Regions from separate parts of the Paraburkholderia sp. RL17-373-BIF-A genome, predicted to be linked through region 1. Evidence: predicted binding sites of a transcription regulator. Region 1 holds the regulator's gene; each other region holds the start of a gene.
The links. The regulator LexA, encoded in region 1, represses DNA repair genes until DNA is damaged. The targets are predictions, from matches to a motif close to ACTGTATNNNNATACAGT.

Region 2: the regulator LexA is predicted to act here: its motif matches at 4,620-4,637, upstream of P0D80_RS25790 (putative DNA modification/repair radical SAM protein).
Region 3: the regulator LexA is predicted to act here: its motif matches at 3,399-3,416, upstream of imuA (translesion DNA synthesis-associated protein ImuA).

What each region holds. Positions count from the first base shown of each region.
Region 1 is NZ_JARESO010000025.1:94,024-100,884, forward strand. Features, by position in the region: gene P0D80_RS27880 (sulfate/molybdate ABC transporter ATP-binding protein) at 1-638, opposite strand, end outside; gene cysW (sulfate ABC transporter permease subunit CysW) at 638-1,678, opposite strand; gene cysT (sulfate ABC transporter permease subunit CysT) at 1,675-2,577, opposite strand; gene P0D80_RS27895 (sulfate ABC transporter substrate-binding protein) at 2,716-3,756, opposite strand; gene lexA (transcriptional repressor LexA) at 4,070-4,720, shown strand; gene P0D80_RS27905 (hypothetical protein) at 4,793-5,137, shown strand; gene P0D80_RS27910 (DUF2939 domain-containing protein) at 5,245-5,913, shown strand; gene P0D80_RS27915 (universal stress protein) at 5,963-6,427, opposite strand; gene nodI (nodulation factor ABC transporter ATP-binding protein NodI) at 6,715-6,861, shown strand, end outside.
Region 2 is NZ_JARESO010000022.1:63,497-70,357, forward strand. Features, by position in the region: gene P0D80_RS25760 (GntR family transcriptional regulator) at 46-786, opposite strand; gene ldcA (muramoyltetrapeptide carboxypeptidase) at 1,099-2,025, opposite strand; gene tadA (tRNA adenosine(34) deaminase TadA) at 2,054-2,611, opposite strand; gene P0D80_RS25775 (DnaJ family domain-containing protein) at 2,785-3,183, opposite strand; gene P0D80_RS25780 (hypothetical protein) at 3,445-3,678, shown strand; gene P0D80_RS25785 (2'-5' RNA ligase family protein) at 3,722-4,327, opposite strand; gene P0D80_RS25790 (putative DNA modification/repair radical SAM protein) at 4,650-5,858, shown strand; gene P0D80_RS25795 (UdgX family uracil-DNA binding protein) at 5,868-6,861, shown strand, end outside.
Region 3 is NZ_JARESO010000008.1:277,371-284,231, forward strand. Features, by position in the region: gene P0D80_RS13110 (error-prone DNA polymerase) at 1-1,270, opposite strand, end outside; gene P0D80_RS13115 (Y-family DNA polymerase) at 1,277-2,746, opposite strand; gene imuA (translesion DNA synthesis-associated protein ImuA) at 2,676-3,383, opposite strand; gene P0D80_RS13125 (hypothetical protein) at 3,533-3,742, shown strand; gene P0D80_RS13130 (hypothetical protein) at 3,815-4,033, shown strand; gene P0D80_RS13135 (hypothetical protein) at 4,298-4,843, shown strand; gene P0D80_RS13140 (hypothetical protein) at 5,057-5,182, shown strand; gene P0D80_RS13145 (TetR/AcrR family transcriptional regulator) at 5,453-6,028, opposite strand; gene P0D80_RS13150 (glutathione S-transferase family protein) at 6,227-6,861, shown strand, end outside.

The sequences.
Region 1 (6,861 bases):
CCGCGATTGAGCACGACGATACGATCGGCTACTTCGAGCGCTTCTTCCTGATCGTGCGTAACGAAGATCGTCGAGATGTGCAGATCGTCGTGCAGGCGCCGCAACCAGCTGCGCAGTTCCTTGCGCACTTTCGCATCGAGCGCGCCGAACGGTTCATCGAGCAGCAGCACTTTCGGCTCGACCGCCAACGCGCGCGCGAGCGCGATACGTTGCCGCTGGCCACCCGACAATTCCGACGGATAGCGTTGCGCGAGCCAGTCGAGTTGCACGAGCTTGAGCAGTTCATGCACCTTCTCGCGAATCACCGCTTCCGAGGGACGCTCCTTGCGCGGCTTGACGCGCAAGCCGAACGCCACGTTCTCGAACACCGTCATATGACGGAACAGCGCGTAATGCTGGAACACGAAGCCCACTTCCCGCTCGCGTGCGCCGACCGTCGCCACGTCCTGGCCTTGCAGCACGACCTGGCCGCCATCGGCGTATTCGAGTCCCGCGATCACGCGCAGCAAGGTCGTCTTGCCACAACCCGACGGCCCGAGCAGCGCAACCAGTTCACCCGGCGGAAAGTCGAGCGAGACGTTATCGAGCGCGACGAAATCGCCGAAGCGCTTCTGCAGGTTACGAACGGTGATACCCATTACAGCTCTCCTTGCTTGAGCGGGTGTTGCTGCGATGCATGCGTTGTTTGCGTTGCGCGTGTTGCGTGTGTTGCGTGTGTGGCATTGGCCGGCGGCGTGACGGGCCCGGCGTACGCGGGCACATCGCGCGCGGCCGACAGTTCCGCCGACATATGGCGCTCGGCGAGCAGCTTCAGGCCGAGCGTCACGAGTGCGAGCAGAGCCAGCACCGACGCCACGGCAAACGCCGCCGAGAAGTTGTATTCGTTGTAGAGGATTTCGACGTGCAGCGGCATCGTGTCGGTCTGGCCGCGAATATGGCCCGACACCACCGACACCGCGCCGAACTCGCCCATCGCCCGCGCGTTGCACAGAATCACGCCGTACAGCAGGCCCCATTTGACGTTGGGCAGCGTGACGCGGCGGAAGATCTGCCAGCCCGACGCGCCGAGCACGTGCGCGGCTTCTTCTTCGTCGTTGCCTTGTGCCTGCATCAGCGGAATCAGTTCACGCGCGACGAACGGGAACGTGACGAAGATCGTCGCCATCACGATGCCCGGCACCGCGAAAATGATCTGGATGTTGTGGTCCTGCAGCCACGGGCCGAACCAGCCCTGCGCGCCGAACATCAAGACATAGATCAAGCCCGAGATCACCGGCGACACCGAGAACGGCAGATCGATCAGCGTGGTCAGCAGCGCCTTGCCGCGGAACTCGAACTTGGCGATACACCATGAAGCCGCGAGGCCGAACACGAGGTTCAGCGGCACCGCGATCGCGGCGGTGATCACGGTGAGCTTGATCGCCGAGAGCGCGTCCGGATCGGCGAGCGATTCCAGATAGAAACCGAGCCCCTTGTTCAACGCCTGATAGAACACGGCGACGAGCGGCACCACCAGAAACAGCGCGAGAAACAGCAGCGCGACGCCGGTCAGAATCCAGCGCACAACGGGCGGCTCGGTGACCGGATCGGGCCGGCGCGCGACGTTCAGCGGCGCGCGCGGTGCCACGGCTACAGCGTTGTTCACGCCATTTACTTCGTTCACGGCGCGGCGGCTCATTGCGCACCTCCGCCGACACCGATCGCCGCGACACTCGCAGCAGCAGGCGCCGGGCCTGCACCGCCGCGACTCGTGCGGCGCTGCAAATACCACTGCAAAGTGTTGATGAAGAGCAGCATCAGGAACGACACGACCAGCATCACCACCGCCAGCGCCGTCGCGCCCGCATAATCGTATTGCTCCAACTTGGTGATGATGAGCAGCGACGTGATTTCCGACTTCATCGGCACATTGCCGGCGATGAAAATCACCGAACCGTACTCGCCGAGCGCACGGGCGAATGCCAACGCGAAGCCCGTCAACAAGGCAGGAAACACCGCCGGCAACACCACGCGGCGAAACGTCAGCCAGCGCGAGGCGCCGAGGCACGCCGCCGCTTCTTCCTGTTCACGCTCGAACTCTTCGAGCACCGGCTGCACCGTGCGCACGACAAACGGCAAGCCGATGAACGTCAGCGCGACCAGCACGCCCGCGGGCGTAAAAGCGATCTTCAGGCCGAGCGGTTCGAGGAACTGCCCGATCCAGCCGTTGCCCGCGTACACGGCCGCGAGCGAAATGCCGGCGACCGAGGTGGGCAGCGCGAACGGCAGATCGACCACGGCGTCGACGATACGTTTGAACGGGAACGTGTAGCGCACCAGCACCCACGCCACCAGAAAACCGAACACCGCGTTGATCAGCGCGCCGCCGAGCGCGGAAAAGAAGGTGAGCCGATACGACGCGAGCACGCGCGGCGAACTCACCGCGCGCACGAACTGGCTCCAGTCGAGCGTCGCGGTCTTGAGAAAGGTCGCCGCAAGCGGAATCAGCACCACGAGGCTCAGATAAGCCACCGTGATGCCGAGTGTCAGGCCAAAACCGGGCAACGCGCTCGGTTTTCGGAAGGTCAACGTCGTCATGCTCGTTACTCGTTCAGGTTGATGCTCGTGTTGCCGGCCGCCGGGCCCTGGCGGCCAAAAGCGCGCCCATGGGCGCGCTTGGGAGTGACGCGTTGCCGCGCCGCTTCGTTGCCTATGCCGGTTCCGGCATCGGCAGTGTTATTGCGGTTGATAGATCGAATCGAACACGCCGCCATCGGCAAAGTGCGTCTTCTGCGCGTTGGCCCAGCCGCCGAACGAATCGTCCACCGTGTACAGCTTCAGCTTCGGAAACTTGGCGGTCAGCTCAGCCGGCACCTTGTTCGAACGCGGACGGTAGAAGTTCTTCGCCGCGATCTCCTGCCCTTGCTCGCTATACAGGAAGTTCAGATACGCTTCGGCGACCTTGCGCGTGCCGTGCTTGTCGACGACCTTGTCCACCACGGCGACCGGCGGCTCCGCCAGAATGCTGACCGACGGCACCACGATCTCGAACTTCTCCGGACCAAATTCCTTCAGCGACAGGAATGCTTCGTTTTCCCACGCGATCAGCACGTCGCCGATACCGCGTTGCACGAAGCTGGTGGTCGCGCCACGCGCGCCCGAATCCAGCACGCCGGCGTTCTTATAGAGCTTGCCGACGAACTCCTTGGCCTTCTGATCATTGCCGCCCGGTTGATGCTCGGCATACGCCCAGGCCGCGAGGTAGTTCCAGCGCGCGCCGCCCGAGGTCTTCGGATTCGGCGTGACGATCGACACGCCCGGCTTGGTCAGATCGTCCCAATCCTTGATGTGCTTCGGGTTGCCCTTGCGCACCAGAAACACGATCGTCGACGTGTACGGCGACGCGTTATCCGGCAAGCGCTTCTGCCAGCCCTTGTCCAGCAAACCCTTGCCGGCCAGTGCGTCGATATCGTATGCAAGCGCCAGCGTCACCACGTCGGCCTGCAGGCCGTCGAGCACCGAGCGCGCCTGGGCGCCCGAGCCGCCGTGCGACTGCTTGAAGGTGATCGTCTCGCCCGTCTTCGCCTTCCATTCCTTGCCGAACGCCTGGTTGACGTCCTGATACAGCTCGCGCGTCGGGTCGTAGGACACGTTCAGCAGCGTCGTGTCGGCGGCGTGCGCCTGCGCCATCACGCCGAGCGCGCCCGCCGCGCCCAATGCGAGTGCCGCGATCAGTTTTTTCGTCCTGCCTGCCAGCCCCGTACCTTGGTGATCCATGTCAACTTTCTCCGCGTTGTGTCCGCTGAAACAGCGTGTGGTGTCTTTTTACGTCGCGGTCACGTGCACATGAGCGCCAACTGGAGGCCAGTCTATCGAAGGGCTTTCATCATTAAAAATAATGTTTCTTCATTCTTTAATACGCAAAAGTGGTAATGACAGCTGGATAAGGCGTTGCGGCAGGAAAACGGGTGTTTGAGCGTCGCTTGACGGCGCTGGAACGACACCCTTCACCCCGAACTTAAAGTAAAGCTTGAATTGCGCCGAATACTGTATAAAAATACAGTCACCTGTTCATACATACAGTGGCGCCATGACCAAACTCACCGCACGACAGCAGCAGGTTTTCGATCTGATCCGCAGGGCTATCGAACGCACCGGCTTTCCGCCCACCCGCGCGGAGATCGCCGCCGAGCTGGGTTTCAGCTCGGCCAACTCGGCAGAAGAACATCTGCGCGCGCTGGCTCGCAAGGGCGTGATCGAACTCGCGGCCGGCGCATCGCGCGGCATTCGCCTGCTGGCCGGCCCGGAAGACTCGCCGCATCAGTTCACGCTGCCGCACGCCAGCATCATGCAACTGTCGCTGCCGCTCATCGGGCGGGTTGCCGCAGGCAGCCCGATCCTCGCGCAGGAACATATCTCGCAGCACTACGCGTGCGACCCGGCGCTGTTCTCGAGCAAGCCCGACTACCTGCTGAAGGTGCGCGGGCTGTCCATGCGCGACGCGGGCATCTTCGACGGCGACCTGCTCGCGGTGCAAAAGCGCAGCGAAGCCAAAGACGGCCAGATCATCATTGCCCGGCTTGGTGACGACGTCACGGTCAAGCGCCTGAAGCGCCGGCCGAACGGGCTCGAGCTGATCGCCGAGAACCCCGATTACGAAAACATCTTCGTTGAAACCGGCAGTGCGGAGTTCGCGCTGGAGGGTATCGCCGTGGGGCTGATCCGCCCCGGCGAGTTTTAACCCTCTCGCCCGTTCGACAAAATAAGAAGCCGCGCCAACGCCGCATCAACGTTGCATCGCCTGGAGAGTCTCATGGAACGTCTTGCCCGCCTGCTGCCCTTTCGCCAGTTCGGTCGTCTGCGCCATCTTCGCAAGCTGGTGCCCTGCTCATTGATCGAGGCGGCCACGCTCGGCACGCCGTCGCTGTTCGACTCGCCGGAGGCCGCGCCGAGCCTGCCGTCGTCGATGCCGGCATTTGCCCGCGTGTCGTTGAATTCGGGCTTGAATACGGCCGAACCGGCGCGTCGCGCACCGGTGCGGGTTTATCACGGGCCGTCGCGTCTGATCATGGTCGGCACGATGGACGCGGTTTGCCGCATGATCGACCGCTGCATCGCCGATGAAGCCAACGTGCATGGGGCGGTGTTCGAGTCTTGAGGGGTCTTGAAGGGTCTTGAACGGGACAGCGAGAGATGTATTGCGTGGGATCGTTTTCGCGTGGCTGCGGTCCACGTTAGATCACACCTGATGGAGAGTCCCACTCGATGGCAGTTTCAAAACGTACCAAACGCGGCAGCAAGCGCGGCATGCATGGCGGCGCCACCCGGCCGCTGATAGTCACGCTGATCGTGATCGTGGTGATCGCCGCGCTGGGGTTTGCTTACGCGACACCGTACATCGCGCTGAACAATCTCAAACGCGCGGCCGATGCGCGCGACGCGCAAACCGTCAATCAGTATGTCGACTTCCCCGCGTTGCGTGAGAGCCTGAAGGAGCAAGTCGCCGGCTTGCTGACACGGCGGCTTGGCGCGCACAGCAACGGCAATCCATTGGCCGCCATTGGCGCGATGATCGGCGTTGCGTTGATCGGTCCGCTCGTGGATGCGTATGCCACACCGGACGGCGTGGCGGCCTTGCTGAACGGCATGCCGCCGCGCGGCGATCCGGGCGAGCGACCGCCCGCGCCCCCGGCCGCAAATAATCCGCCGGACGCCGCTGCGACCGCACCTGCGCCTGCAGCTCCCGCAAACGGCAACGCGGCCAATGTCAACTCCGCGCCACCGCAACCGCCGCAAACCACGGCGGGCTATCGCGGCCTCAACGAGTTCGTCGTCACGTACCAGCATGGCGCCGGCGACGCGCGTTACTCGGCGATCTTCCAGCGCGAGGGCGTATTCACGTGGAAGCTGGCCGCGGTCAACCTGAACGAGTGATCACCTGATGCCGTCAGGCCGAGGCGGCCGGTCGCGTGACTAGCCCGCCTCAAGCCGCCGCTTGCTGCTGCTCCTGCGCTGAAGAACACGCCACCAGAATGCTGCACGAGACACGGTCGAGCAGCGGCGTATTGCCCGCGCCCATCCACCATCGCGACAAGCCCGTGCGGCAGCGGTGGCCGACCACGACCAGGTCGACATGCAATTCATTGGCGAGGTTGGCAATCTCGTCGATCGGATGGCCGAACGCGAAATGCCCCTGGGCGCTCACGCCTCGCTCCGTGAGCCAGTCCACGCCTTCCTGCAGGATGTCGCGCGCGGTCTTTTCAAAACTGCCACAGGCCACGTCGGTCAACAGGCCCGCGCTTTGCGCAATGCTCGAACGCATGTCGACGACCGACAACAAGTGCGTTTCCGCTTTCAGATCCAACGCCAGGTCGGCGCCGCAACGTAGTGCTTTGCGGCCTTCACGCGAGCCGTCGTAGCACAGCAGGATTTTCTGGTAGCTCGCCATGATTTTTCTCCCTTCGCGCGGGACGCGCGATCTGAATTAATCATGGTGCGCCGCAATTCAGGTTGCAAGGGATGGAAAACGCTAACTGTGCGCTAACTGCCCCTTAACGACGCCCTAAACAGGTGCGCGAGCCGCCCGCGGGTCCTCCGCGCGCCGATGCCGCAGTGCAAGAAACCCGCTTCGGACTGTCGGGGGCGAACCAACAGCGTCCCGCCGATGCCCTAGAATAGGCGGCCTCCCCCGGCCATTCGCGTCATTCACGTCTTTTCCGGAGACTCGTTCGATCCATGCCCGAAGCCGCCATCGAATTTCATCAGGTCAAAAAAAGCTACGGCGAAAAAACGGTCGTCGATGGACTGTCGTTTCATGTCAACGCCGGCGAATGCTTCGGCCTGCTCGGCCCAAACGGCGCGGGCAAAACCACCACGTTGCGC
Region 2 (6,861 bases), on a different contig from region 1:
TCAGTGCGGCGCGCACCGGTAACGGGCGCACGCCGGCCGCTTGCCTCAGCCTTGCGCGGACTTTGTCTTCGATGAATCTCTGGCTGCACCGTTGAGTGCGCCGAACACTTCGTGCAGATCGGCCGCGCCACGTGCGGGGCGGTCCAGCATCTTCAACTCGACGCTTTGCAGATGGCGCGACATCAAGGCCGCCGCCTCTTTTGCATCGCCGGCGTCGAGCGCGGCGAGAATAGCTTCGTGGTCCTCGAACGAGCATGGGCTGCGACCGAGTGACTCGTACAGCGCGGAAATCAGCGTGGAGCGCGCCACCAGACCGTTCAGACAGTCGCACAACACCGCGTTGCCGGTGAGTCCCGCCAACTCGGTGTGAAACTCGCCCGACAGGCGAATCCACGCCGGAAAATCACGTGTCTCGAACGCTTTGCGTTCCCGGCCGATCATGCTGCCGATGCTCTTCAAACGCCGCATGCCGTGACCGGTGCAAATCTTTTCGACCACCGCCAACTCGATGATGCGACGCATCTCGAACACTTCGTGCACTTCCTGCAGCGACGGGCTTGCTACGAACGCTCCGCGATTCGGTTCGAGGTCGACGAGGTGATCAGTCGCCAACTGCGCCAGCGCCTGCCGGATCGGGCCGCGCTTCACACCGAATACTTCGCACAACTGCGCTTCTGTCAGCTTTGAGCCCGGCGCGAGCCGATGCTCGAGGATCGCGGCGCGGATGCGCTCGGCAATCACTTCGGGTTTCGAACTATTAGCGGCTGCGGACTCTGTGTCGGACATGATGTTCGTCTCGGTATGTAGGTCATCATAGGATGGACATAAAGATTGTCAACAATTTTTGCTTATAATTTCGACAATCTTCGCGGTGACGGCGGGCTGGCGGGCTGCCGGCTCGGCTTGAGTGCCTAGTGCCGCCTCAGTACGAGTTTAATTAGGTGAGGCTGGGGTCGTCTATTGGTGGCGGATTTTGTCAACAAAATCGAAGGACCTGCACGAGTCGTTCTGTGGGAGGTGGTCGATTAAATTGACCGTTAGTTGCGTTAATGGTCTTAAAAGAAAGCGGGCAAACGCCCGCTTCCCTCCTCCGCCGGTTCAGGCGAGGTACGGATAGCCCGACAAACTCAGTTTGAACCCGTGTGCGTCGGCGACGAGATGCGCGTCCGCGCCCACCGGCAGCGTCAGCATGTTGCGGACATGCCCGAATTGGAGGCCGGTGACGACCGGAATACCGATCACCGACCTCACCTGCTCGATCATGGCGTGCAGGTCGTAACCATTGTCGTAGTCGTAGGGTTTGGCGCCGGAGAAATCGCCCAGCACGAGCGCCTGTTGCTGCGCGAGGATGCCGGCCAGGTGCAACTGATAGATCATCCGCTCGACCCGGAACGGTTGTTCGTTGACGTCCTCGACAAACAGGATGCCGCCCTGCACCGGCGGCATATACGGCGTGCCGATCAGCGATGCCAGCACCGCCAGATTGCCGCCCCACAACATGCCCGAGACGTCGACCGGCTGCGCTTGCGGCGTGTTGCTCGAGACCGTCATGGTCGGCTTCGTCAACGCCGACCAGAAGTGCTGCATGGTGAATTCGCTCAGTTCGTCCGCGCCGAAGTCGCTCATCACCATCGGGCCGCCGAAGGTCTTCACACCGGCGCGCGCCAGCAGCGCAAGCTGGATCGCGGTGAAATCGCTGTGTCCCACCAGCGCGATCGGCTGATCGGTCAGCCGCCGCTGCAGCCCGTCGTAGTCGAGCCCGTGCAGGATGCGCACCGCGCCGTAGCCGCCGCGCACGGCCAGCACGATGTCCGGCAACTTGCGCGACGGGTCGGCGAGCCGGTTCAGATCGGCCGCGCGCTCGCCATCGGTGCCGGCAAAGCGCTGATAGCGACGCCGCGCCGCCTCCACGCCGTCGACGTGATGCCCCTGCGTGTGGAAGCGCTGCAACGCGCGATGCAACACCTCGGGGTCATGCGGATACCCGGACGGCGCGATCAGTTCGATGGTGCGATGGACGGCCATTGGCAAGACCTTGTTGGACGTTGTTGTTTTAGAGCGACTCAGCCGGACCCGGTTCGTTGTCCGGTTCGCTGCCTGCGTCGGCGCGTGCCGCCGCGCGTGCTGCGCGGCTCGCGCGCCGCCGCTCGGCAAAAAACGACTTGAGCGCGGCGCCACATTCATTTTCGAGCACGCCGCCGACCACCGTGGTGTGATGATTCAACTGCGGATTCGCGAAGGCATCGACGACACTGCCGCACGCGCCGGTTTTCGGATCGCGTGCCCCGAACACGACACGGGCGATGCGCGCGTGCATGATCGCGCCCGCGCACATCAGGCACGGCTCGAGGGTTACGTAGAGTTCGCAGCCCGGCAGACGGTAGTTCTCGACGGCCTGCGCCGCGGCGCGCAACGCGGCCATTTCCGCATGCGCCGACGGGTCGTGCCCGCCGATCGGGTGATTGAAACCTGTGGCGATGACTTCGTCGCCGCGCACGAGGACTGCGCCGACGGGCACTTCGCCGGCAGCGCGCGCCTCTTCGGCGGCGGCTTGCGCCAGCGCCATGAAGCGTCGATCGCGCTCCGGGACTTCGGGAACAGCGGGAAATATGAACGGCTCGCCAGGCGTGGGATCTGAACTCGCCGAGGCGGCGGCAGCGCCCGGCTCGGCCGTAGTCAGTTCAGCGACACCGCTGATCGAGGCCTGAGAACCCTGCGTACTCAGCACATCGCGAGACTCAACAGAATCCGAATCCGGCAAGGCGGCGTGGGCAAGCGGCTCGCTCACTGCGAACCCGCGTCTGCCGTATTGAGGTTGCCGGCGCGCTCGGACAGCCGCTCGGCAATGCGCCGGCAGTACTCGCGCGGCAGAACCAGCGGCCCGCCACGCAATGATTCAAGTGCCATATCCAGCGCCAGCATGCGCGCCTGGAGACGGCAACGGGTAGCCTGGTCGCTCACGGCATTCAACTCCGCTTGCAGGTCGCGCAACGCGCGCAACTGCTCGACAGCGGGCGGCACGAAGCCCGCATTCTTCAAAATCCGGTTGGCGACGCGCACTTCTTCGGGGACCAGAGCATCGTCGTCCAGCGACAGCGGCGCGCCCGCGCCAGGTAACTCGTCGAACTCGCCTCGCGCGGCGGCGGCAATACGCTGTTCGACTAACGCATCAAGCAATTTCATCTGCAATCCACTACGTTGCGGCCCAAGCATTCTATCAGGGAGCGCACGATCGTTCCGCTTCTCGAACCGACGAAACCTCCTACGTTTTCAGATTCTGCGTATTTGAGGGACATAGGGTCGTGCGCTAGCCTCAGCGATTCCCGGCTGTGCCGCATGCCGCCCCTTTTTCTCCGCACAAACATGACAGAAGACTTTCAACGAACGACGCCGTTCGCGCCTTTGCCCGCCGCTCCCCAAAGACACTGAAGTTATGAAATCCCGATGACCAACTCAAGCCTTACCTGCGCCACCATCGGTTTCGACGCCGGCAACAGCCCGCATGCCGCTCCCGATCTCGCACACCTCGGCGAACGCATTCGCAAACCGAGATTGCGCGCAACGCTAGCCGCCGTGGCCATGTCGCTCGCGCTATCCGGTTGTGGCGTGTTCTGCGGCGGCGCGGGCGGCAGCGGTGGCGGCTTCGCCGGCGGTTGCGCGACGGGCATGCGGTTCTAGCCCGGCGCGATCGACACGCCGCCGTCACCTTGGGCGACGCGCGCTATGACTCGGCGCCCGCTAAAGTCCATCGAGCCAACGCGACATGCCGCGTACGCCCGAGCAAACTGTGCATCAACGCAAACTCACGCACGTTCCAGCATATCGGGTCAACGGGACGCGCCGCGGCCCATGGCATGCCGTACGCCAGTGTGACATGCGGTATGTAGCGCGCCGCCGATGAGACGGCGTGGTCCCCCAAACCAGCGTCCTGCAATGCATGGCCCAAAGCGCCGTGCAGCATGTGCAGGCCAGCGACGCCCTCGCCTCCGCCCAGCACCAGCGGTCCCGGTCGCGGCTTCGACGCAAAGCTGACCGCCGTATCGAATTCGACGCTGAACGGCTCCATTTTGATCGAGGCGGCCGCCTGCATCGCCGCGTCGACTCGCTTCTGCGGCAAACCGCCCGCGAAATTTCCCAGATGATGCAAGGTGACATGCAGACGGCCCGCCGCAAGCGGCTTACTCCGCGCGCGCGTCTCCCCGCAAAGCTGTTGCGCGAGCTTCGCGATGCTGGCCGCTGTCGTGGCATCGGGAAACACGGCGAAGAACAGACCGTCTGTGGGCGTTGGCGGCGCCTCGAGCCCAGGCAGCCAGAGTTGTTCAGGCATGGCGTTCCTGACCGGATAAAGCCGGCATGTAGATGAATCTCCGTTCATTGTGCGGGCTCACCCGCGTACTTGATCTATTCAGACCGCTCGCCGGTGCGAGGTTCCGCGATCGTCTTGTTATTAATCCCATCGCGCCGCTGGAGCTGCAAGCAAGCGCAACGCCGTTCGGCATACGCCCGATTCCCGTTGTATTGCTTCAGCTCGCCCCGTTTGTTCACCGGGCGCGCCCCCGTGGAACAACGCCCGCTTCTCATTAAAAACCGCTTGCAGTCACGACCCGCCCACGTACAATACTGTACATCCATACAGTATTGGCGGCAACGTGGAACTGCTCAAAAAGCTGGAAGTATTGGCCGACGCGGCGAAGTACGACGCGTCATGCGCAAGCAGCGGCGCACCCAAGCGCGGCTCTCGCGGCATTGCCGGTCTGGGCGCCAGCACCGGCGCGGGCATTTGCCACAGTTTCACGCCGGACGGGCGCTGCGTCTCGCTGCTGAAAATTCTGCTCACCAATTTCTGTTTGTACGACTGTCAGTACTGCGTCAACCGGCGCTCGAGCAACGTGCCGCGCGCACGCTTCACGCCCGAGGAGGTCGTCGAACTGACGCTGGATTTCTATCGGCGCAATTACATCGACGGACTGTTTCTGAGTTCCGGAATCATTCGGTCATCGAACTACACGATGGAACAGCTCGTGCGCGTCGCCCAGTCTTTGCGTGAGGATCATCAGTTTCGCGGCTATCTTCATCTGAAGACGATTCCCGACGCCGATCCGCAATTGATTGCGCAAGCCGGGCGCTATGCCGACCGCTTGAGCGTGAACATCGAACTGCCCACCGACGGCAGCCTCGCGCGGCTCGCGCCGGAAAAGAACGTCCGCACCATCAAGCTCGCCATGGGCTCGATCCGTCTTGCGCAGGAAGAGGCGCATAGCGACGCCAGAGCGCCGAAGTTCACGCCCGCGGGTCAAAGCACGCAGATGATCGTCGGCGCGGATCAGACGAACGACAGCACGATCTTGCAAACCGCCGCGACGCTCTACGGAGCGTACAAGCTCAAGCGCGTGTACTACTCCGCCTTCAGCCCAATTCCCGATAGCCCTTCCGCATTGCCCGCTCAGGCGCCGCCGTTGTTACGCGAACATCGCCTGTATCAGGCCGATTTCCTGATGCGCGGCTACGGCTTCAGTGCGGACGAGTTGTTCGAACAACCCGGCAACCTCTCGCTCGATATCGATCCGAAGCTCGCGTGGGCGTTGGCGCATCGCGAGCAGTTTCCGGTCGACCTGAACCGCGCGCCGCTGCGCATGATCGCGCGTGTGCCGGGCATCGGCATGCGCAACGCGAAACGCCTGGTCGAGCTACGGCGTTCGCGGCGTGTGCGCTACGAGGACCTCGTGCGGCTGCGTTGTCCGCTGGAGAAGATCAAGCCGTTTGTCGTGACGCAGGACTATCGCGCGGCGCTGCATGACGCGTCGTCGGCGCGATTGCGCCGGGTGTTGGCGCCGCCGGTGCAACTGGCGTTGTTGTGACGCGTCGCGATGCGTTCCATCGTTATCGAAGATCATTTCGCCGCGTGGCGCGCCGCGTCGCTTGGCGCTTTGGGCGAAGGCCTCGCGCCGGAGACGATCGAATGGCGCGTCAAGCAGGAACCTGAGTCGTCGCAAGAGCAGGCGCTGTTCGACTATGGCGCGACATCCCAAGCAGCGGAGCCCCGACCCTCTGCCGTGCATGTTTCAAAGGAACTGGCAGCGCTATTGCAAGACGCCGCGCTGTATCGCGAATCACAGCGCTGGGCGTTTTTATACAAGGTGCTGTGGCGTTGGCAGCACGGCGACCGCTCGGTCGCCTCGCCGGCAGACGCAGATGGCGCACAACTCCATCGCATGGCCAAAAGCGTGCGGCGTGCCAAGCACGACATGATCGCGTACGTGCGGTTTCGCAAGCAGACGTCAGCGTCGGCGTCAGCGGTGCAGACACCCGAATACATCGCCTGGTACGAGCCCGAGCATGATGTCCTGGCGTGGGCCGCGGAACATTTTGCGCAACGCATGGGACGCTCGACCTGGATGATCACGACGCCGCGCGGCGCGGCCTTCTGGGACGGTCAGCAACTGCATCTGGAGCAACGCCGCGCCCTGCCCGGCGACCATCGTCGCGATACCGCGGACGAAGCCGAGGCGTTATGGCTCGCCTATTACCGCAGCACGTTCAATCCGGCGCGACTGAACGAAGCGGCGCTCGAGCAGCACATGCCGGTACGCTTCTGGAAAGGCTTGCCGGAGGGCCATCTGATCCCCGCCATGATCAGTGAAGCGAAAAGCGGCGCGCGCCGCGTGGCGCAGGCGAGCGGCGTCGGCGCGCTGGCCGGCAAAACCATTCCGATCGAAGCGGACATGGCGCAGCCGGTCCGCGATCAACCTTCGTCGCTCGATGCATGCCGACGTTGCGACCTGTGGCGTAATGCGACGCAAGCTGTCGGCAGTTCGGGGCCGAGCGGCGCGCGCATCATGCTGATCGGCGAGCAGCCCGGCG
Region 3 (6,861 bases), on a different contig from region 1:
CGGCGATAGCAGCGCGGTCACGGCCATACTTGCGATAGATGTACTGGATGACCTCTTCGCGCCGCTGATGTTCGAAGTCGACGTCGATGTCTGGAGGTTCACCGCGCTCCTTGCTTATGAACCGTTCGAACAGCATGTTGCCGCGCGCAGGGTCGACCTCGGTAATGCCGAGGCAATAGCAGACCGCCGAATTGGCGGCCGAGCCGCGGCCCTGGCAAAGGATGTGCTGGCTGCGCGCAAAGCGCACGATGTCGTAGACAGTCAGAAAGTACGGTTCGTATTCGAGGTCGGCTATGAGTTCAAGCTCGTGCTCAATCTGCCCCTGTACGTTGTGCGGGATGCCAGATGGAAAGCGTCGCTGCGCGCCGATGTATGTTTCCTGTCGAAGATAGGCTTTCGGGGTGATGCCGGCGGGTACCAGTTCGTCCGGATATTCATAGCGCAGCTCGTCGAGCGAGAACGTGCAGCGGCTCGCAATATCGACGGTCGCTGCGAGTGCTTCTGCCGGGTATAGGTTCGCGAGGCGGAGTCGCGAGCGCAGATGTTGCTCGGCATTCGGCGCAAGGTCGTAACCGCATTCGTGTACTGGCCTACCGACCCGGATAGCGGTCATCGTGTCCTGCAGTGGCTTGCGCGAGCGCACATGCATAACGACATGCCCCAGAGCCACCACAGGTACATCGAGGCTGCGCGCGATGAACTCGACCGAGCCACGGTGAATGTCATCCATGGCGCGTTGATGAAGCACCAACCCGACCCAGGCGCGGCCAGTAAATGTATCGTCCAGCCACTCGACCTGTGCAGCAAGGACATCCTCGTTGGCCGGGAAATCCGGCACAAGGATGGCGAGGCAGTCCGGCATCCCGCGAAGGTGTCGATATTCCTTCTCTGGACGCGAGAGGTCCTGTGGCGTCAGGCGATACTCGCCCTTGGTTGCCCGGGTGCGCGCGAGCGAAATCAGTTCAGACAGGTTGCCGTACCCCTCGCGGTTTCTGGCGAGCAGGATAATTCCGAATGCAGGCGAGCCGTCGGCATTGACCAATCGGAAGAACGAGCCGACGATAAACGGCAGCTTTGCTTCCTTCGCGGCGACGTGCGCACGCACCACACCGGCTAGCGAACATTCGTCGGTGACGGCCAATGCCGAATAGCCAAGCTGTGCCGCGCGCTCGGAGAGCTCTTCCGCATGAGAAGCGCCATGCAGGAAGCTGAAATTCGAGAGGCAGAAAAGCTCGGCATACGCCGGCAGGACATTGAAGATGGTGTCCATGGCGCATCAGCCGAACAGTCCGTGAAGAAACCACCGCTGCTCTTCCTCCGCGTCGCGGCTGCTGACACGCTCGCGATATATCCAGTAGCAACTCTGGTCTTCCGCCTGTGCAACGAAATAATCGCGGGTCACAAGCTCACCATCAAACCAGCCAGCCTCAATGCGTTCGCCGGGAGACACCATCCTCAATGGAGACCCATAGAAGGGGCGATGCTGACGCATCAGCAGCCGCACCGGACTGTCCAGCATCCATGTCGGTCTCGGCAGACCCTGCGGAAGTGCTTCCTGCTTCGACTTGTGTGTCACCGGCACCCACCGGTTGGCGACCTCCGGGCGATGGTCGGCAGTCGGCGCGGGCCGAAGAACGTTGTCCTCTCCGAGCCGCGCAACAAGTAACTCGAGGAGCCGCGCATGGTCTTCCTTCGAACCTCCCGGCTCCGGGAATAGCGTGTCAGATGCCGGCGCTGCGGATTCCACTCTGGACGCATCGAGTCGCAGCGCGATGACCGGTGCAGCCAGTTCAATCCGGTGCAACCGCTCCTTCAGTAGCCTGACGAGGTGCTCCTCCTTCCAGGTTGGCTCACCAAGTGCAATGTCGATGGTTGTCGGCTCGATAGCGTCGCGCCCACGTTCATGCTCGAGCAGCAGCTTGACCGCCGTTACCGCGAGCTGCTTGGCGCAAAGCCAGCCACACAATTGCACGATGAGTCGATGCGCACCGAACACTGCGCCGTCAGCATGCTCGAGACGGTCCGGCATTTCGATACGTGCGGAGAAAGTGGGCGGCAGCTCGAGCCAGTCAAAGAGTTCGGGCGCGGTGCCGAATGCGCGGTCGAGCGAATCGAGCAGACGCTCACCACATCGCCGCTGCAGGCCGGCGCGTGGCAGGCGTCTTACATCGGCGATGGTTTCGCACCCGAGCCCGGAGAACCAGTCTCCGAACGGACGAACCTCAGGAACGGCCATCATCGGCAAAGCGGCTAGTCGTTGTTCAAGGGAAGCCAGCTTGAGTACGCGCCGGTTTCCGAACTTCGCCAGGAGCCATCCACCCTGGCCGGTGGGCGCAGCGCTGATGCGGGCGGTAAGCCCGAGTGTTCCGAGAACGGACTTCGCTTCCCGACACAACGCGAGCAACCCGCCAAAGAGGCGTAGACTCGCGCCGACTTCAACCACGACGGTCGCTTCGTCAAGCAAGGCGACCTCCGGTGAGAAGCGCATCAGGGCAACACCCACCTCGCGCTGTGCCGCCGCTTCCCTGGCGGCATCGCGTTCATGCATCTCCGTTTCCGACGACAGTGTCAGGACTCCGCCGCGCTTCATCCCGAGGCGCACGCCAGCTGCGCGAGCCGTGCTGTCTGTGATGACCACTTTGTCTTTCTCCAGTACAGCGCTTCCGTGCGCGGGCTCAGATGACCACTTCGGTCGGAACACCTCGAGCGGCAACTTCGGCAAGTGGACGGCGAGAAAGACGCGCATGTCGGGAAAGCAATACAGGAGTGGGTTGAAGGGGAATCGACAGAGGCTCTGCGCGCGCTGGCCCTCGTCGTTTCACAATGTCAACGGTCAGACCGTCGGCGGATGGTCTTAAAGCGAGCCGCAAAAGCGCGGGCGATGAGTCCTGTGCCGCTGCCAGAGGCCTGACCATCACGAAAAGTGTTTCGGATGACTGCGCCGCTAAATGCAGGCGTCGCAGCGATGAGGCCTGCGCGTATTGCGCCCAGAAGATGAGCGCACCGCAACTGCCTGCCCGCAGAATCTGCTCCGCCGACCAGAGCGCATCGGCGGTCTTCTGCGCTTTCACCCGCAACACCTGGTCAATGGGAAGCCCGATGTAGCTGAGTCCAAGCCCGTCCGGGGTGTGCGGCGGCTGCACAAACGCCACAGGGCGGTTGCCCGAACCACTGAGTGCCGGGCGCAACAGTCGCAATTCACCGACCCCGGCCTGCTGCACCATCAGGTCGATGAGCGCACCGACTGGCCAGCCCCCGCCGGGGAGCTCGGCCGACAGCGCGGGATAGCCGGTCTCAACGACCCGCCCACGGCCACGCGCGAGCTGGGACGCACGCCACAAGGACGGGTGTATCTCTTCGGCCGTGACGGTAGCGGTGGACATATGGCAACAAAAAAACCTGTATATTTATACAGTATCGTACACGCAAATTCGTAGGCGTGAACTGTCACTTTTATTTGAGGAACGACGGCCGTGCGTCATCCATCGCTCGGCCTCATGTCCTGCTTCCATTGCTCAGAGGAGGTTCCACCATGAGAGCAGATGAATGGGTTCGGGAGGCCGAACGCGAATCGAAACTTGTGGATGCCTTGTACAAGGCACGTAGTCTGATTTCGATGCACAACGGCATGACCGTGCGGTGCGACGGCGAGGAATGGCCGCTCGATTTCGGCCAGGAGCTGAAGATGATTGACGCCACATTGAAGATGGCCGGAGTCGAGACTCAACGCCTCAAGCAGTAGCTGCTTGCCGAGTCGCGCGAACTCGGGCAATCACCGGGAAGAATCGGTTCAGAGGTCCTTCGAGGTCAGCAGATGCAAACTGAGAAATACGGTGGATACACGCTGTGGGGTCATGCCATCTTGCAGCAGGAAGGCATCCCACAGCCGGCGAAATTCGCAGGAAGCGGCACGGTCACGCGCGACACCAAGGTCGTCGAGGTATCCGGGGTACTCGGCGCTTTTGATAGTGACGAAGAAGCAGACTTGGTAGGCCTTTCGTGGTGTCGAGCGTGGGTAGATAGCCACGGCTAGCGAGGAGGTCGCGGCAACCGCGCTTCGGTTTGCGTAGAACTCGCCTTGCACAATTAGGGTCATCAATCTATAACGGACTCGGGTACCGCCGTCCGTGTCGCATTTTTCGCGTGGTGCTCGTCCCGTGAATCGGAGGTGCCCATGTACTGTGCTCGGAGAACGGTTGCTACGCTCGTCGCCGTGTCGGCATCGTCGCTCATATCAACAACTCATGCCGAGTCCAGTCTCAGCTACTTAGGAGACGCGACAAATGCCATCTACTCCTTGAACGGCAATTCCAGCCCAGAGGAAGTTGCGAAGGCTTATTCGCAAGGATGCACCGCATTAAAACGCTTGAGCGACGACCAATCTTTCAAAAAGGCGCTCCACAAGAAAGCCGGAAAATCCGGAGGCACTGAACAGCGCGAAGCTCTCCAAGCAGCGCGTACTTTCGCCGGAAGTTTTGTCGACTCGGAGTCAGGCGCGCTGAAACAAATTGGCGTGAGCGATGATGCTGCCAAACAGGTCCTCCATAGAGCATACGACTTCCGGAAGGACATAACTGACAAGCCAGACCCCAATCTCATTGAAAGGGACATCACCGATACACGGGATGTTGTCTGCAAGGCGAGCGCGCAGGCGTCGGCTTCTTTGCAGGATGCGAAGAACCGAAATCGATGGGAACTGATTGCCTTGGGATTCGGTGGCGTAGCCCTTATAGCGGCTGACGCCGGGTCCGAGATTCCATCGGGCGGCTTAGCCACCGCTTCATTCGGACTTGGCGTGGGAATGGTTGGAACGTTTCTGAGCAAAACCACGAAGGAGTGGTGAGAGCGATGCAACGTTGAGCGTCAATAGGTAGCCTTCCAGCCTGACGGTGTGCGCTACGCATTTGAACTCTTTTCGCTGTCGGCTCGGCGTGAGGCACTCGTCGGCGTCCGCCTGTTCAGCCTTGTGTAGCGTTCTTCACAAGCTAGCATCCAAGAGGCCCAACGAGATTCGAAGCTTGTCGACGCACTGTACAAGGCGCGCTACCTCATATCGATGCACAACGGCATGACCGTGCGGTGTGATGGTGAGGAGTGGTCGCTCGATTTCGGCCAAGAACCGAAGATGATTGACGCTGCATTGAAGACAGCCGACATCGACGCCGGGCGGCTCAAGCAGTAAATTCATTTTCGGCGCCCAAATTTTGTGAGACGTCGTACGTTCATCTTGCGGCACGGAATCATCCTGAAACCGGGACGGTTCGCAGCAAGCAAAACGACGCGAAGGGCCGCTCCCTAGCATGTCCGTCGCATCGGAACCACTATTTTGGCGCATTTGCGCGACCGATGTCCGCGCCGGCCTCGGACGACACCGTTTCACGTTCAGATGCGGTTTTAGTGCATCCCGGAATGATTGGACTTGTCGCTTGTGGTGCGCAGGTCAAACAAGCCGCTAGCTTGGAAGAAGACCGGCTTTACGATAGTCCTCCACCAGCGAATCGTAGGCCGCTATATCAGCGCGCCCCCTCGCCATGAGCTGCGCGCCAGAAATGGCGGCGTAAATGGCGCGCGCGCGGCCTGCGCTTTCCTCGGGCTTCACCACCCCGGCGGCAACGAGCACTTTCGCCAGCCAACTGATGTTCACATCGGCGAACCTCTGAACTTCCTTCTTCACCATGTCCGGCAAGTCATCATATTCAGCGGCCATGAAGCTGCATAGACACATGCGATTGTCGTTCTGCAGAGCCGTCCTGAATGTATCAGGGTATCCGCGCAAGCTGAGAATCGGGTCGTCGGTGGCAGACAGTCGCGCGTCGAGCATCACGGCAAACTGCTCCGCATAACGTTTAGCCACTTCGGCGCCCAGCTCGGCCTTTGTGGGGAAGTGATGGTAGATGCTGGCGGCCTTGATGCCGACTTCCGCCGCGATGTCACGGAAGTTCAGCCCGCCGTACCCGTGCGCCCCCGCGACCTTTGTCGCGGCAGCAAGGATGTTCTCCCTCGAATTTGAACCGCCTTCAGTTTTCACCGGCGCTACCTCTTTTTGCAAAATGTGTTGACAGTCTCAATTCTATCTCATAAAGTCCATCCTACCAAGTGGCAGGTAGCCTTTCTTGGTGGTGAGCACCCGGCAACGCGAGTTGCTTTTTTTGCACCGCACCAATCTACCAAGTGGCAGGTAGCCTACTTCGTAGAAATGAGTCCTATAACCCTCAGGAGTCGCACCATGTCGTCCAAACTTCAAGTCTTCACTTCGCCCTCTGCCTTCCCCAACCCGCAGCGCCTGCGGCTCTTCATGTACGAGAAAGGTATCGCCGAGCAGTTCAACGAGACGATTTACGATATGACGCCGGTTGGCGAGCAGCGCGGCTGGCGGCACCTGAAGATGAATCCGTGGGGTGAAACGCCGACGCTCCAACTGGCCGACGGCAGCTTTATTTCGGAGACGGCGGCCGTGGTTCGCTATCTCGACCAGACTTTCCCGGGCCGGAAGATTATGGGCGAGACCCCGCTGGAGCAAGGCCTCGACAACATGTGGGACAACCGCATCTGGGTTCACATCCTGTACCGAATCGTCACGGCCTTCCACGTGCTGCACACCGGACTCGGTTTCAAACTTGAACTGACGAAGAACGAAGCATGGGGTGAACACAGCCGCAAGGAAGCACTCGCCCATGCGGCCCTGGTCAACCAGCATCTGTCGGATGGGCGCGACTGGCTACTCGGCGGCGACGAACCCACCTTCGCCGACATCACGCTGGCAACTGCAATCGCGTTCTCCAAGTTCCCGGTGAACGCCACCCCGCTTGATGAGCGTTTTGAGTTCCTCGACGCGTACTGGAAGCGCTGGCAACAACGCCC